One region of the Blautia sp. LMAG:36 genome, then DNA from elsewhere that is predicted to be linked to it. Evidence: a T-box and tRNA genes for the amino acid it is inferred to sense, from the RefSeq annotation. Region 1 holds a T-box; the other holds one or more tRNA genes.
The links. A T-box is a leader RNA that pairs with one kind of tRNA and senses whether it is charged. The one in region 1 lies ahead of proS (proline--tRNA ligase), so its partner is inferred to be a tRNA-Pro.
Positions count from the first base shown of each region.

Region 2: it has a tRNA-Pro gene. The T-box ahead of proS (proline--tRNA ligase) is inferred to sense a tRNA for this amino acid. The anticodon was not compared.

Region 1 covers NZ_NALB01000003.1:555,736-562,460, reverse strand. Annotated here, with positions in the region: gene CCC17_RS02820 (hypothetical protein) at 1-744, opposite strand, end outside; gene CCC17_RS02815 (CCA tRNA nucleotidyltransferase) at 804-2,144, opposite strand; gene proS (proline--tRNA ligase) at 2,420-3,859, opposite strand; T-box leader at 4,018-4,227, opposite strand; gene CCC17_RS02805 (HD domain-containing protein) at 4,458-5,612, opposite strand; gene sigE (RNA polymerase sporulation sigma factor SigE) at 5,653-6,378, opposite strand; gene CCC17_RS02795 (sigma-E processing peptidase SpoIIGA) at 6,395-6,725, opposite strand, start outside.
Region 2 covers NZ_NALB01000003.1:208,815-215,539, reverse strand. Annotated here, with positions in the region: gene CCC17_RS01215 (ABC transporter ATP-binding protein) at 1-308, shown strand, start outside; gene CCC17_RS01210 (transglutaminase domain-containing protein) at 456-1,502, shown strand; tRNA gene CCC17_RS01205 (tRNA-Leu) at 1,634-1,713, opposite strand; tRNA gene CCC17_RS01200 (tRNA-Lys) at 1,781-1,853, opposite strand; tRNA gene CCC17_RS01195 (tRNA-Gln) at 1,864-1,935, opposite strand; tRNA gene CCC17_RS01190 (tRNA-His) at 1,946-2,019, opposite strand; tRNA gene CCC17_RS01185 (tRNA-Arg) at 2,025-2,098, opposite strand; tRNA gene CCC17_RS01180 (tRNA-Gly) at 2,117-2,187, opposite strand; tRNA gene CCC17_RS01175 (tRNA-Pro) at 2,215-2,289, opposite strand; gene CCC17_RS01170 (hypothetical protein) at 2,552-3,325, shown strand; gene CCC17_RS01165 (histidine kinase N-terminal 7TM domain-containing diguanylate cyclase/phosphohydrolase) at 3,394-5,937, opposite strand; gene CCC17_RS01160 (GH3 family domain-containing protein) at 5,940-6,725, opposite strand, start outside.

The DNA of each region.
Region 1 (6,725 bases):
GTGCAGATCCCAGCTGTATTTCTCCAGGATTTTCCGCATAAAGCGGTACAGATCTGCCATCTGCACATCAAAGCTCCAGTGGCTAAAATTCGTCACCGCTGTGTTTTTCCCAAGCATCAGCACATTATGCTGATTATATTCGCCATGACAGATACTGCCGCTTTGAAGAGACTGCTGCCGCAGATTTTTATAATCCGTGGTTTCCAGCATAGCTGCCGCTTCTTCTCCTTTTTGCAGAAACCATTCCACGCTTTTCAGATAATCTTTCTCAAAAGAATTGACCGCTCCTTTTTTTCGGATAAAACGACGTATTTTTTTCATTTCCTGATTATGCCGGACGTATTCTTCCTGCAGATTTCTTCCCGCGTAATCCATTTCCACAGGAAGCTGCATGATCTTGTGGATCTGCGCCAGAGTCCGGATGCTTTTTAAAATATCGTTTTCGGATCTCGTGTCACATTCCCGTCCCTCAAACCAGACCTGTGCAGTATATGGAACAGAATCTTTGTCCCTGCTTACCAGTACGCCTTCCCTGTTTCTGAGATAAGCGTCCACAAGACAGTTCTGTTCTTTCATTTTTTCAAGAAGCTGCTGCTGCATGGAAAGCTTTTTTTCCGAGCCATGAAATTCCCGGAGTATCACCGGACCTTTTTCTGTCCGGCACAGAAGTGCCCCCCGCACCCTGACGGAGAATGAAGCCGTAAGCCCATACTGCTCCAGCACGCTCAACCCATAATCATACAAAAAAGTTCCCCCCTGCCTTATTTTACGTTCTATCTTATGCAGGGGGGATTTTTGTTATTCTATTCGGTTTTTATGCTGTCTTTTTCTGCTGTTTCAAGAAGTTTTTCTTTTGTATTAAGGGTTGGATCTTTCAGCACACAGTCAAGAAGTCTTTCGAGCAGCGCTCCCAGTGCCGGTCCGGCCGGATGTCCTGCCTTTATAAGATCCTTTCCGGAAACTGCCAGGGTTTTCAGGGATGTACATTCTCCTCTTTCAAGGATCCCCTGATAAGCTTCCGTCACACCGCCTAACCGTGCCAGCTTCTCCTCCCTCTTGTAAGTACTCTGGGATAAAAGATCTGCCTTCTGTACTTTCAGATACAGCGGAAAAAGCTCTTCTCCGATAAGATTCACAGCTCTCCGCACATCCTCGGCGTCCGGTGTGGGACGAAGATCATGATACCGGATCAGCCGACAGGTATTTCGGATCGTTACATTATCAAATTTCAGACGGCGCAGGATCTTTCCTGCCAGCTTCTCGCCTGCCGGTCCGTGAGTCTTAAAGTGGTCTCTTCCATTCTCGTCTGTCTTTTTTACAACCGGCTTGGCAATGTCATGAAGAAGCATGGTGATACGAAGAAGCCTGTCATTCTCAATCTCCGTAAGGCTTTTCAGGATGTGTTCGCCTACGCTGCAGCAGTGATGGGGGGTATTCTGCGCTGTTTCCATGCAAGCATCAAATTCCGGAAGAAATTCCCGGGTAAGGCCTGTCTCCCAGGCTGTCCGGAGGTAATCCGGATGATCTGATACCAGAAGCTTTACAAGCTCTGTCTGGATACGCTCTGCACTGACATGCTCCAGATTCCCCGACATCCGTGCCAGTGCCGCTTTCGTATTCTCTTCCACAGTAAAACCAAGCTGTGCGGAAAAACGCACTGCACGGAGCATCCGAAGAGCATCCTCTGTAAAACGTTCCACCGGTTCCCCGACACAACGGATGATCTTCCTATTGATATCCTCCATTCCGCCAAACAGGTCCACCAGTCCATGCTCCGGATGATAAGCCATGGCGTTAATAGTAAAATCTCTTCGTTTCAGATCTTCCTCAAGACTTCTGGTAAAGGTCACGGCATCCGGGTGGCGGCCGTCATGATATTCTCCGTCTACACGGTAGGTTGTCACCTCAAAGCCCTCTTTGCCCATCATTACAGTTACTGTTCCATGCTGAATCCCCGTATCTACAGTTCTGTGAAAAAGCGCCTTCACCTGCTCCGGAAGTGCGGAGGTAGTGATATCCCAGTCCCCAGGCACCCGGTTCAGGATGGAATCCCGGACACAGCCGCCAACAACATATGCCTCATAGCCGGCTTCATTGAGAGTGCACAGGATCTGTTCTGCCTTTTGTGGTATGTTTATCGTCATAATAACTCCTCTTGATGATCGCTGCTGTCCGGTAAAGCGGACATTCGCAATCCGCTTCGCTACTTGCTCATGAACGCAGTCGCTTCGCGATCTGCGTTCAAAACACGTTTACATTTCGCTGTATTATCTCCATGTCAGCAGCCGAATAATATTCTGATATGTTTTCCTTAACGCTATTATAACATAGATTCATAAAAACAGCGGAGCATATTTTGCCCCGCCGTTGTTTCTACAATATGATCGTCCCACTTTTTTGAAGTGGCCTGCTATATTTTTTAGTATGCGCGTCCCCAGTAAACCATCTTCTTAGCCGGTTTTCCACAGCATACGCAAACGTCGCTTAACTGCTCCTGCTCAAACGGCATACATCTGGATGTTGCCTGGAAATCTTCCTTGATCTTGTCCTCACACGCACGATCTCCGCACCACATAGCTTTGATAAAGCCAGGCTTGCTGTTGATGATCTCGCCAAACTCCTCATAATTCTTTGCTACATAAGTATGCGCCTCTCTGTGTGCACGTGCGCGCTCCAGCATATCATGCTGAATGGTATCCAGAAGCTCTTTTACCTTATCTGCAAGCTCCTCGAAGGATACTGTGTATTTCTCACGGGTATCTCTTCTGCAGAGAACTGCCTGGCCATTCTCGATATCCTTCGGTCCACATTCCACACGAAGCGGGATACCACGCATCTCCTGCTCAGCAAACTTGAATCCCGGGCTCTTGTCTGTCGCATCAACCTTTGCACGGATACCTGCTGCCTTCAGTGCTGCAAGAAGCTCGTCAGCCTTCTCCATAACGCCCTCTTTACGCTGCTGGATCGGGATAATCACAGTCTGTACCGGAGCGATCCTCGGAGGAAGAACAAGTCCACTGTTATCACCGTGAACCATGATGATAGCACCAATCATACGGGTTGTCATTCCCCAGGATGTCTGGTGAACATATTTCAGTGTGTTATCTTTATCTGTGTACTGGATTCCGAATGCTTTGGCAAAGCCATCTCCGAAGTTATGGCTTGTACCGGACTGGAGAGCCTTACCGTCGTGCATCAGAGATTCGATGGTGTAAGTAGCCTCAGCACCTGCAAATTTCTCTTTATCTGTCTTCTGGCCTTTGATGACCGGAATCGCAAGAACTTCCTCGCAGAAGTCTGCATAGATGTTCAGCATCTGGATGGTACGCTGCTCCGCTTCCTCAGCTGTTGCGTGAGCAGTATGTCCCTCCTGCCACAGAAACTCTCTGGAACGAAGGAAGGGACGTGTTGTCTTCTCCCAGCGTACAACGGAACACCACTGATTATATACCTTTGGAAGATCTCTGTGAGACTGGATCTCTTTCTGGTAGAAATCGCAGAACAGAGTCTCAGAAGTCGGACGCACGCAAAGTCTCTCCTGCAGCGGATCAAGGCCGCCATGAGTCACCCATGCAACCTCCGGAGCAAAACCTTCTACATGATCTTTCTCTTTATCAAGAAGAGACTCCGGAATAAAGATCGGCATGTAAACATTCTCTACACCGGTCTCTTTAAATCTGCGGTCAAGCTCATGCTGGATATTCTCCCAGATCGCATAACCTGCAGGTTTGATCGCCATACAGCCCTTAACACTTGTATAGCCACAAAGCTCAGCCTTCTTAACAACGTCTGTATACCACTGAGCAAAATCCTCATCCATAGATGTGATGGCCTGTACTAATTTCTTTTCTTTTGCCATGATAAATCTCCTTTTTCTTGTGATCTGTTACATATTGCCGGCTGTCAGGCAGCCACAGCAATCCGGAATCCTTCCAGCTTGCTCTTATGTCCCATAAACCGTACACTACATTTACAGTCCCGTTTTACGGACAAAAAAATAAGCCCTCCGGATCCCTCACAAGGGACCGAATGACTTCGGCGGTACCACCCCAGTTAACAGCCAGAAAAGCTGTTCTCTCAACACCCGTTAACGCCGGAAACACACGCCACGCTTCAATCACGCAGAGCTCCGAGGCCGGTTCCACAGTTCACGCACAGGATCCTTCCACCAAAGCAGATCCCTCTCTGAGATAATTCCCTGTGTACTATTCTCATCATCGCCGTATCTCTGATATATTTTAGGTGAAAACCGCCTCAAAGTCAACCCCAAACAAAAAAATATAACAAGTCTCTCTGCTATGAGTTACTGCTCACTCCGTTCTCAGTAACACGCTTCGCGATGCACAGAATTTATGCTAATCGCATAAATTCGCGCGGTATGTCTCGGGTTTTCTGTGACCTTCGCTCACAAAAAACACCTCGCGGAACATTGCCAGTGAACAGTAACTGCTATGATCCTATTCCTTCACAGACACAGCCGGCATCTCCAGATACCTGTTCAGATCTTCTGTGAGAATATGGATCTTAGTTCTGGTATCCTGCTCCTGGTAAGTCAACCGGCCTGCGATCCTGGTGATATAATCCTCTTCTTCGATGATCTCACAGGTCTCAGGAAAATTAATATCATAATACTGTGCAAGATAAGATACCCAGTAATCCACCGGCACATGTCTGTCTGCGGATAACACGGATTCTCTTCTGAGACAGGACTCCCACACTGCCGGTGAGATCAGCCCTTCCCCGGCAACCTCTTCTGATACACCAAACATGGCCCCTATTGATGCTTCCAGCTTCACCCGGCAATTATCCAGCTTATCGGCATCACGGATCAATTTTGCATGGAAAAGTGTTCTGGCATCGTGGATTCCTTCCAGTTTGAAATCACTGTGTTTCCGAATTGCTGCATCGATCAGTTCATCAAATTTATCATCCTTCACGAAGCGCCGGATCAGCTTCTCCTCCCCGAAAAGAAGTTCTGCACCGAACACTGCATGATCCATGGTCCCCGGCTCAAAGCTGTGAAATCTACGGATCTGCTCAAAACGGCCAATATCATGAAGCAGACCGATCAGCTCCGCAAGTTCCACATCTTCATCGGAACATTCCATTTTTCTGGCGATCTCTCCTGCGTATTTCACCACTCCATAGGTATGTACGATCTTCAGATAGATCTGTTCATCCTCCCGGTCGTACTCATCCAGATATTTTTCGAATTCCTGTTTTGCATGTGCAATGTCGATCATTCTGCCACATCCCTTCTTTTGTTCATTCTGTAGTTCTGTAAACACTCTGTATTTATTATACCGAAGGTCTCTGACGAATTCTACTGTATTTCCCGGAATTTTAAATCTTCTCGCTGCTGCCGAATGACTTCCCTGCTCAAAGAGCCAGTTATCCCCTTCGTTTTCGGAAATGATATCCGGAACAACATGGGCGACACCGTCCTCCCCTGTCTGGTCTGCCTCCACATCACGGAGCCATTTTCGGTAGAAGGAATAGGTATTTTCAAGGAAGCATGCCGTACGGCAGAAGATTTCTGCATCACCGGTCCATCCAAGACGCTCATCTCCCTGTGGTGTCTCAAAAATATTTTTTGGTTTTACTTCCTCCATAAGGGAAACCTGTCCGGTAAACCGTTTTTTTCGGTTTCATCTATTCATACTTTACGATTTCTTTCCGCAGCCGCTTCATGATCCGCTTTTCCAGGCGAGAAATGTAGGATTGCGAAATTCCTAAAAGATCCGCTACCTCCTTCTGTGTTTTCTCGCTTCCTTCCCGGTTTCCGATACCGAATCGCAGACGGATGATCATCTGTTCCCGCTTTGTCAGTTTGCTGATGGCTTTTCCAAGAAGTGCGATCTCCACCTCATCTTCCAGACGTCTGGAGATCACATCGTCATCCGTTCCCAGGATATCCGAAAGTAGCAGCTCATTTCCATCCCAGTCCACATTCAGCGGCTCATCAATGGAAACCTCCATCTTTGTTTTGCTGTTTCTCCTCAGATACATCAGGATCTCATTTTCGATACATCGTGATGCATAGGTAGCAAGCTTGATATTTTTTACCGGATCAAAGGTATTGATAGCCTTTATGAGCCCTATGGTTCCGATGGAGATCAGATCCTCCACACCTACCCCTGTATTATCAAATTTCTTTGCAATATAAACCACCAGCCGTAGATTGTGCTCGATCAGAACCGACTTTCCCTCTTTTTCCTTTTCTGTTCCCAGCATTTCGATCACTTCAGCCTCCCGTTCCGCTGACAACGGCGCCGGAAGGATATCATTTCCACCAATATAAAAAACCTCTCCCGGACGATTGAACATAAATTTCCGGATCACCTGAAACGGATAGGATCTTGCAGCTGCTCTGTTCATAACATAAGCCCCCTTCTCAATTTAATAGTCTGGAATTCAAAAGTATCTCGTACTCTTCTCCCAAAGCTGAGGGCTCGGATGTTATGGCAAGCACCGGTTTTCCTACATGTACCACCCTTTCGGGAGTCTGGATCAGAAGTTCATCAAGGATCACTGCCAGCAGCAGTCCTTTTTTTCCATCTGCGGTATGGCAGCTCAGAAAATGCGGCTGCAGACTGACAAATCCTGTATTTTCCAGTGCCTCTGGTTTATCTTTAATATCCATCAGTTTTTTCACCTGCTCTTTCGATATCAGGCTTCCCAGGAGTTCCTGTTTGATGATCGATACCGGCTGTTTTTTCACAGGA
Region 2 (6,725 bases), 350 kb from region 1:
ACGGTGCAAACTTAAGTCAGGGCCAGCGACAGCTTCTCTCCATTGCCCGTGCAGCCGTTGCAGACCCGCCCGTCCTGATCCTGGACGAGGCCACCAGCTCCATTGATACCCGTACCGAAAAACTTGTACAGGATGGTATGGATAAGCTGATGGAAGGCAGGACGACCTTTGTGATCGCCCACAGACTTTCCACAGTACGCAACAGTGACTGCATCATGGTCCTGGAGCAGGGACACATCATCGAGCGTGGTTCCCACGAGGAGTTGCTTGCACAGAAGGGCCGGTATTATCAGCTGTATAACGGCTGATCCAGGCTCACAGTTATTTTCGATCTAAAATATTCAATACCAAAAACATGCAGGGTGTATCTTTTCTGATAGTCCTGCATGTTTTTTTATGCTATAATCTTTGATTGAAATCTATTTTTCCGGAAAGGAGTCTCCGTATTTTTATATATGAAACAAACTGAAGAATATTACTACGCCAAAATGTCGAAAGATAAACAAAACGTGTACCGTGCAATGCTTCACGGGCTTATGGAGCTTTCCGACGAGTTCCTGATCCCGCAGGTACCAACCACCGATGGAAACTGGCTCTATGATGTATTTTTCCAGCTTCGTCTGGATCACCCGGAGATTTTCTGGGCTGTGGGGTTTAAATACCGTTATTACAAGGACTCGCCAAATCTGATACTGATCCCTGAATATATCTTCGACAAAAATAAAATCCGGGAGCATCAGAAAGCCCTGGGAGCCCGCGTAGACAAGCTTGTGCGCACCGCCATGAAGTTTTCCGAGTGGGATAAGGAAAAATATGTCCATGACTTCATCTGTGAAAATATCCGCTACGACAAGCTGAAAAAGCCATATTCCCACGAGATCATCGGGCCTCTGGGCCATGGTGTCGGTGTCTGCGAGGGAATCGCCAAATCCGTAAAGGTCCTCTGTGATGCCCTTGGTGTATGGTGTATTATCGCCATCTGTGGGAACAATCCGGAAAAAGGGATCAAATACCGTCATACCTGGAACATCGTCCGGATCAACGGACAGTACTATCATCTGGATGCCACCTTCGATAATACTCTGGGCAAAAACGAAGACGGCTCAACCAGTATCCGTTACGATTATTTTAATCTGGATGACAAAAACATCTTTCGTGACCATGAACCACTGATCGCTCCGGCACCTCCCTGCCCGGATGGAAACCACTTTTATTACCGTGAGAAAAAGCTATCCTTCACCAAATTGGAAGACGTATACAAACGTGCCCTCCAGGCCGCAAAAAAAGGCCGCGAATTCACCTTCCACTGGCGAGGCGGATATCTCACCCGTGAAGTCCTCGCAGACCTTGTAGATCAGATCCAGGCCGCAGGAAAGACACGGGACAAAAAAGCCATCATCACACTCAACTGGCCTCAGGCTGTACTGCGATTTCATTTTGCGGAACAGCAGGCGGAAGGGAAGGTGTTTATTGAGGAAGTGAATGAAGGGGAGAAACTGTAACGTCATTTAAGAAATTCGATAGAGTCAAAATGCCACATATCATTATGCATATGTGGCATTTTTCTGTGAATATAATTCTAAAAATTAAAAGACTTTCCATAAATCAGATTTATAGAAAGCCTCTTAAGCACTGCGGATAACAGGACTTGAACCTGCACGGTTGCCCACTGGTACCTAAAACCAGCGCGTCTGCCAATTCCGCCATATCCGCATATTCAATTATATTTTCATCCTGTCTGATGATAAAAAAATAACGGAAAGCAAATGCTTTCCGCTAATGAGGCATCGGGGATTCGAACCCCGGACAACTTGATTAAAAGTCAAGTGCTCTACCGACTGAGCTAATACCCCATAAAAAGGACTGGGCTAGCTGGATTCGAACCAGCGAATGCAGCAGTCAAAGTGCTGTGCCTTACCGCTTGGCGATAGCCCAATGGGCGAAGGGTGGATACAGGGATTCGAACCCTGGGCCTCCAGAGCCACAATCTGGCGCGCTAACCAACTGCGCTATACCCACCACAACGTGCCTGAAGGGATTCGAACCCCCGACCCACGGCTTAGAAGGCCGTTGCTCTATCCAGCTGAGCTACAGACACATGCTCTCTTCTCAGAGAAGCGGGTGATGGGAATCGAACCCACGTATCCAGCTTGGAAGGCTGGTGTTCTACCATTGAACTACACCCGCATGCTTGCGGTAATAAGTTTACAGCAGTCGGGGTGACAGGATTCGAACCTGCGGCCTCCTGGTCCCAAACCAGGCGCTCTAGCCAAACTGAGCCACACCCCGATGTACCATTTACTTATGGTTTTTATTAAGTTGTTGTCGTCTTCGTTTGTGTTTCGTTTTCGTTTCCTGCCTGACGACAAGTGATATTATATTATAGCAATCTACAAATGTCAACACCTTTTTTGAATTTTTTAAAAAAAACTTTTTTTCACGTTTTTTCCGCCTATTTAAAGGTTTTCTTGTCATTTGCGACTGGCTTATGGTATCATGAAACCATAATTAAAGTCAAGAAAAAAAACAAATAATAAGGAGATGTTTTTACATGGATATAAAATTATTTCAGCAGAAGCTTAATGACATCTGTGCCATCGCTGAGGAAAACAATAAGCAGCTCTCCCAGCAACAGATCCGTGACCATTTCGATGAATCGGATCTGAGCACTTCACAGCTTGTAAAGATCCTGCAGTATCTCAAATTAAAAGGGATCACCATCGAAGGCGCCGATGAAGCTGCCAGCGCTGCCAGAGCAGATGCTGTTTCATCCGAATCCAGCGACAAGGAAGAGCTTCCGGGTACCCGTGCTGCTCTTACTGCCGAGGAACAGGCTTATCTCAATGACTATATGGAAAGCTTTTCCCCGGAAGGACTTGATCCGGATGATCTTGCGTCCCTCTTTCAGGCCTTTGCAAAGGGAGACACTGCTGCCGAAGGTGCACTGACACAGTTCTACATGGCTCAGGCAGCCCAGATGGCCGCTGAACTGAACTGTGAGGAAATCCACCTGGCCGATCTCATTCAGGAGGCAAATCTGGCCCTTCTGGCGTCTCTCAAAGAGACAGACCCACAGGAGAAAAACGATACCTGGATGCGTGGTCGTATCCGCAGTGGGATCCTTCATGCCATTGAGGAACAGACACAACAGAAATTCCGTGACGACTATCTGGTATCCAAGGTAGAAAACCTGGAGGCTGCGGTTAAAGAACTCACAGACGATGATGACGCCACCAAATTCACCATTGATGAGCTTGCCGTGATCCTGGATATGAATGTGGATGAGATCCGGGATGTACTTCGCCTTACCGGAGATGATAAATAAAACTTTCTTCCTATTCTTCACAAAAACGGGTCTGACATAGCTTGTCAGACCCGTAATCTTAATATTCTTTATGCTTTTTCTTCCCGTTTCAGCTCCGCCGGTTCTGCCAGATGGATCTTTCCTTCCCGAAATATGTGGATAAATACCTCCGCCATATCCGGATCGAACTGTTTTCCTTCCTCTTCTCTTATAATCCGAAGAGCTTTTTCCACTGGCATCAGTTCTTTATAACAACGTTTGGATGTCATGGCATCAAAGGAATCTGCGATGCAGAGGATCCTTGCAGATGCCGGGATATCTTCTCCCGCGATCCTCCTTGGATAGCCGTTTCCGTCATAACGTTCGTGATGACCGATAACCGCAGGGATAACATAATCCAGCGACGGAAGGTGACGGATGATCCCGATGGACGCTTCCACATGACCTTTCATGATCTCATACTCTTCATCCGTAAGCTTGCCTTCTTTATTCAGGATATGCTCCGGGATCCCGATCTTTCCAACATCATGAAGAAGCGCCGCCTGACGGATGATCTCCACCATTTCCGTTGTATAGTTCAGCGCCTTCGCAAGACTTGTTGCGTAATAAGCCACATTGTTGGAATGTCCGAAGGTATAATGATCTTTGGTATCAATGGCTGCAGTCAGCGCATAGATCGTGGATTCATAGGACTGATAAATATGTTCATGATCGGATTTCTTACCCGCATTTTCTTCATCCAGGCTTTCCTTCAGCATGGTGTCAAAAATCTCGATGCCGTTTTTACCGCTGCGCTTTACATGATATACTGCCAGGTCCGCATTATCCAGAAGCTCCTTTGCTGAGCGGGCCGCATAAGGCGCCGCACTGATCCCCACGCTTACCGTAAGGATCTTCAGCTTGTAGTCTGCAGAATCGTTGCGCATATGCAGGATCTGCTTCTGTATGGATTCTGCCAGATTTCTGGCGGAAAAAATATCGTAATTTGGCATCAGGACCGCAAATTCCTTGGCACTATGCCGTGCCACATATCCCCGTTCTCCCACACTTGCCTGGATGATATCTGCCACCTTTCGGAGTGCAACATCTCCCTGCTGATTTCCGTACAGCTGATTGTACAACTTGAAATCATCGATATTGAACAGGATCAGTGCAAGCGAACCATCTTTATTTTTTTCGTATTCCTCATCCAGGATCTCATAAAAATATTTCCGGTTCAGAAGGCCTGTCAGTTCATCGGTCCTTGCCTCTGTCCATGCCGCCTCATAAAGTCTGGCATTTTTGATGGCAATGGAAGCTACCGAACTGACCGAAGACAGCATGGCCAGATCATTATGGTTCAGATTTCTGTGTCCGTCACCGGAAATCGCAATGATCCCGGCCAGATCATCATTCTGGCGAAGACCAGCACAGTATTCAATACCCAGCTCCGAAAACATATGTTTTTCCGACTCCCACATGGATTTGTAGGCTGTGGAGGAACGAAAATCCCGGATCACCACACAGTCCTCATTTCTGGTAAGCCAGGTGACCACCGGATTATCTGCTTTCAGTGAAAAGGTCAGATCATTTAATGGACGGTCACTGTAAACTGCCTGATATTCCCCTGATTTTTTGTCCTTCAGACAAATATAGATCCGTCCTGCATTGGTAGTTTCCTTCAGCACATTTACCGTATTGCGCAGGATCTCTCCTACCCGGAGTGTCCTGGAAACCGACTGGCTGAAATCTTTCAGCTCCTGAGACTGCTGGATCTCTTTTTTGATAAAAACATTGTTCATCAGACATTTCCACAGCACGGTGACCAGCCATGCAGATATGAGAAAAACAAAAGAAAAGATCAGCACATGATACTCACTGGCTGAAGGAAGCAGCATTCGGATATAGCTCATCAGGTACGGTGAAAGATTGATAAACAGTACTACAGTCAGGACCACGCCCACACCAAAGCAAACCCCATCTGACGCAAGACGGCGCATCTGGAACAGCCGTCTTCTGGTCAGTGCATAAAGCATCAGGACAGCATTGATCAGGCCGCTGACAATATCGATGGGGAATCCGGAAAATGCCGGCACTGCCAGCGCAAGGTTTCCCACAAAAATGATCAGTATCCCCACAAGGATCGGTTCGATCTGTTTGCGGTATCCGGGATGTCTCCGGCATCCGCGGTACATGGTGATAAAGATCTGGATAATGGTGATCCCTGCCACCACAAAGAATAGAAGGAACCAGGGTGTGATCTTATAAACAAAATGCGCACCACCGTTTTTACGGATCAGATCTGGCCAGCGCAGGATGATCCCGCCCGGGATGTTGATCACAAAAAGCAGCAGCATCAAAAGCAATGGGATCTTGCTTTTTCTGCCCATACGCACTCCCATGAATTCGCTGATGAACACATAGTAAAAATATGGCAGAAACAGGATTCCTGCCAGAGACACATAATACCACAGGATGTAAGAGGGGCCTGCTTCCATACGCATCAGAAAAGAGCCCAGCGTCCAGCAGAGCATTCCTCCCAGCACACACATGAAACTGTTGATGATCCGGCTGCGCTTACCAGCCAGAAGAGTCAGTATCATAAATGTATAGAAAAAAACTGAAATGATTGAAAATGATATATAGCTTTCCATAGTTACTTCCTCATATTCCCGAATCCGATCTCATCCTGCAGTCTCAAAAGTTCCGCCACCTCATAATAAGGAGTGCTCATATGCCGTGGTTTCCGTCCGTTTCTGGACTCATACAGATGAAAGGTACCACAGCGCAGGATGGTCACCACAAGGGGATCCATTCCCAGGATTTTCTTCAGATCCCGGTAATCCTGATCGATATATTTGAAATACGTGGTCAGAAGTTCTTTCAGAATATCCGTGCTCATAGCCTGATACATCAGCGCTTCTTTTTTTACTTCTATATAAAGATGCAGATATGGACGTTTTTTCTCATTATATTCTTTCACTGCGATCCAATCCGTAACCGGCTGCCCGGACAGCTGGATCACACTTTTGATACCATTTTCCGAAATCCTGGTAAAGCCTGCGATATCAATGATCCATGGAACCCGGTCTATGTACTCAAATCTTGGGATCTGTGTCCGATCCTCCTGGTTGGTAAGACCCACGCACCGATACATATCTCCCACACGGTACCTGGCAAAGGCTCCGCCCTTCAGCACAGTGATCACAAGCTCATATTTCTCCCCGGGAACAACCTCATCCATAAGATAGGTCGGAGGAGTGAACGTGGGATCCTCATAATTATGGAGCATATCCTTTTCGGTGATAAATTCATAAAAGCAGGTATCCGGGAAAAAGTACATTCCGTTCCTGGTCCAGGTCTCGGTTCCTATAATGGAAGGTTCCGTTCCTGCAAAAAGCTCCATGGGCCGAACTCCCCACATTTCCTCCAGATCATCCTT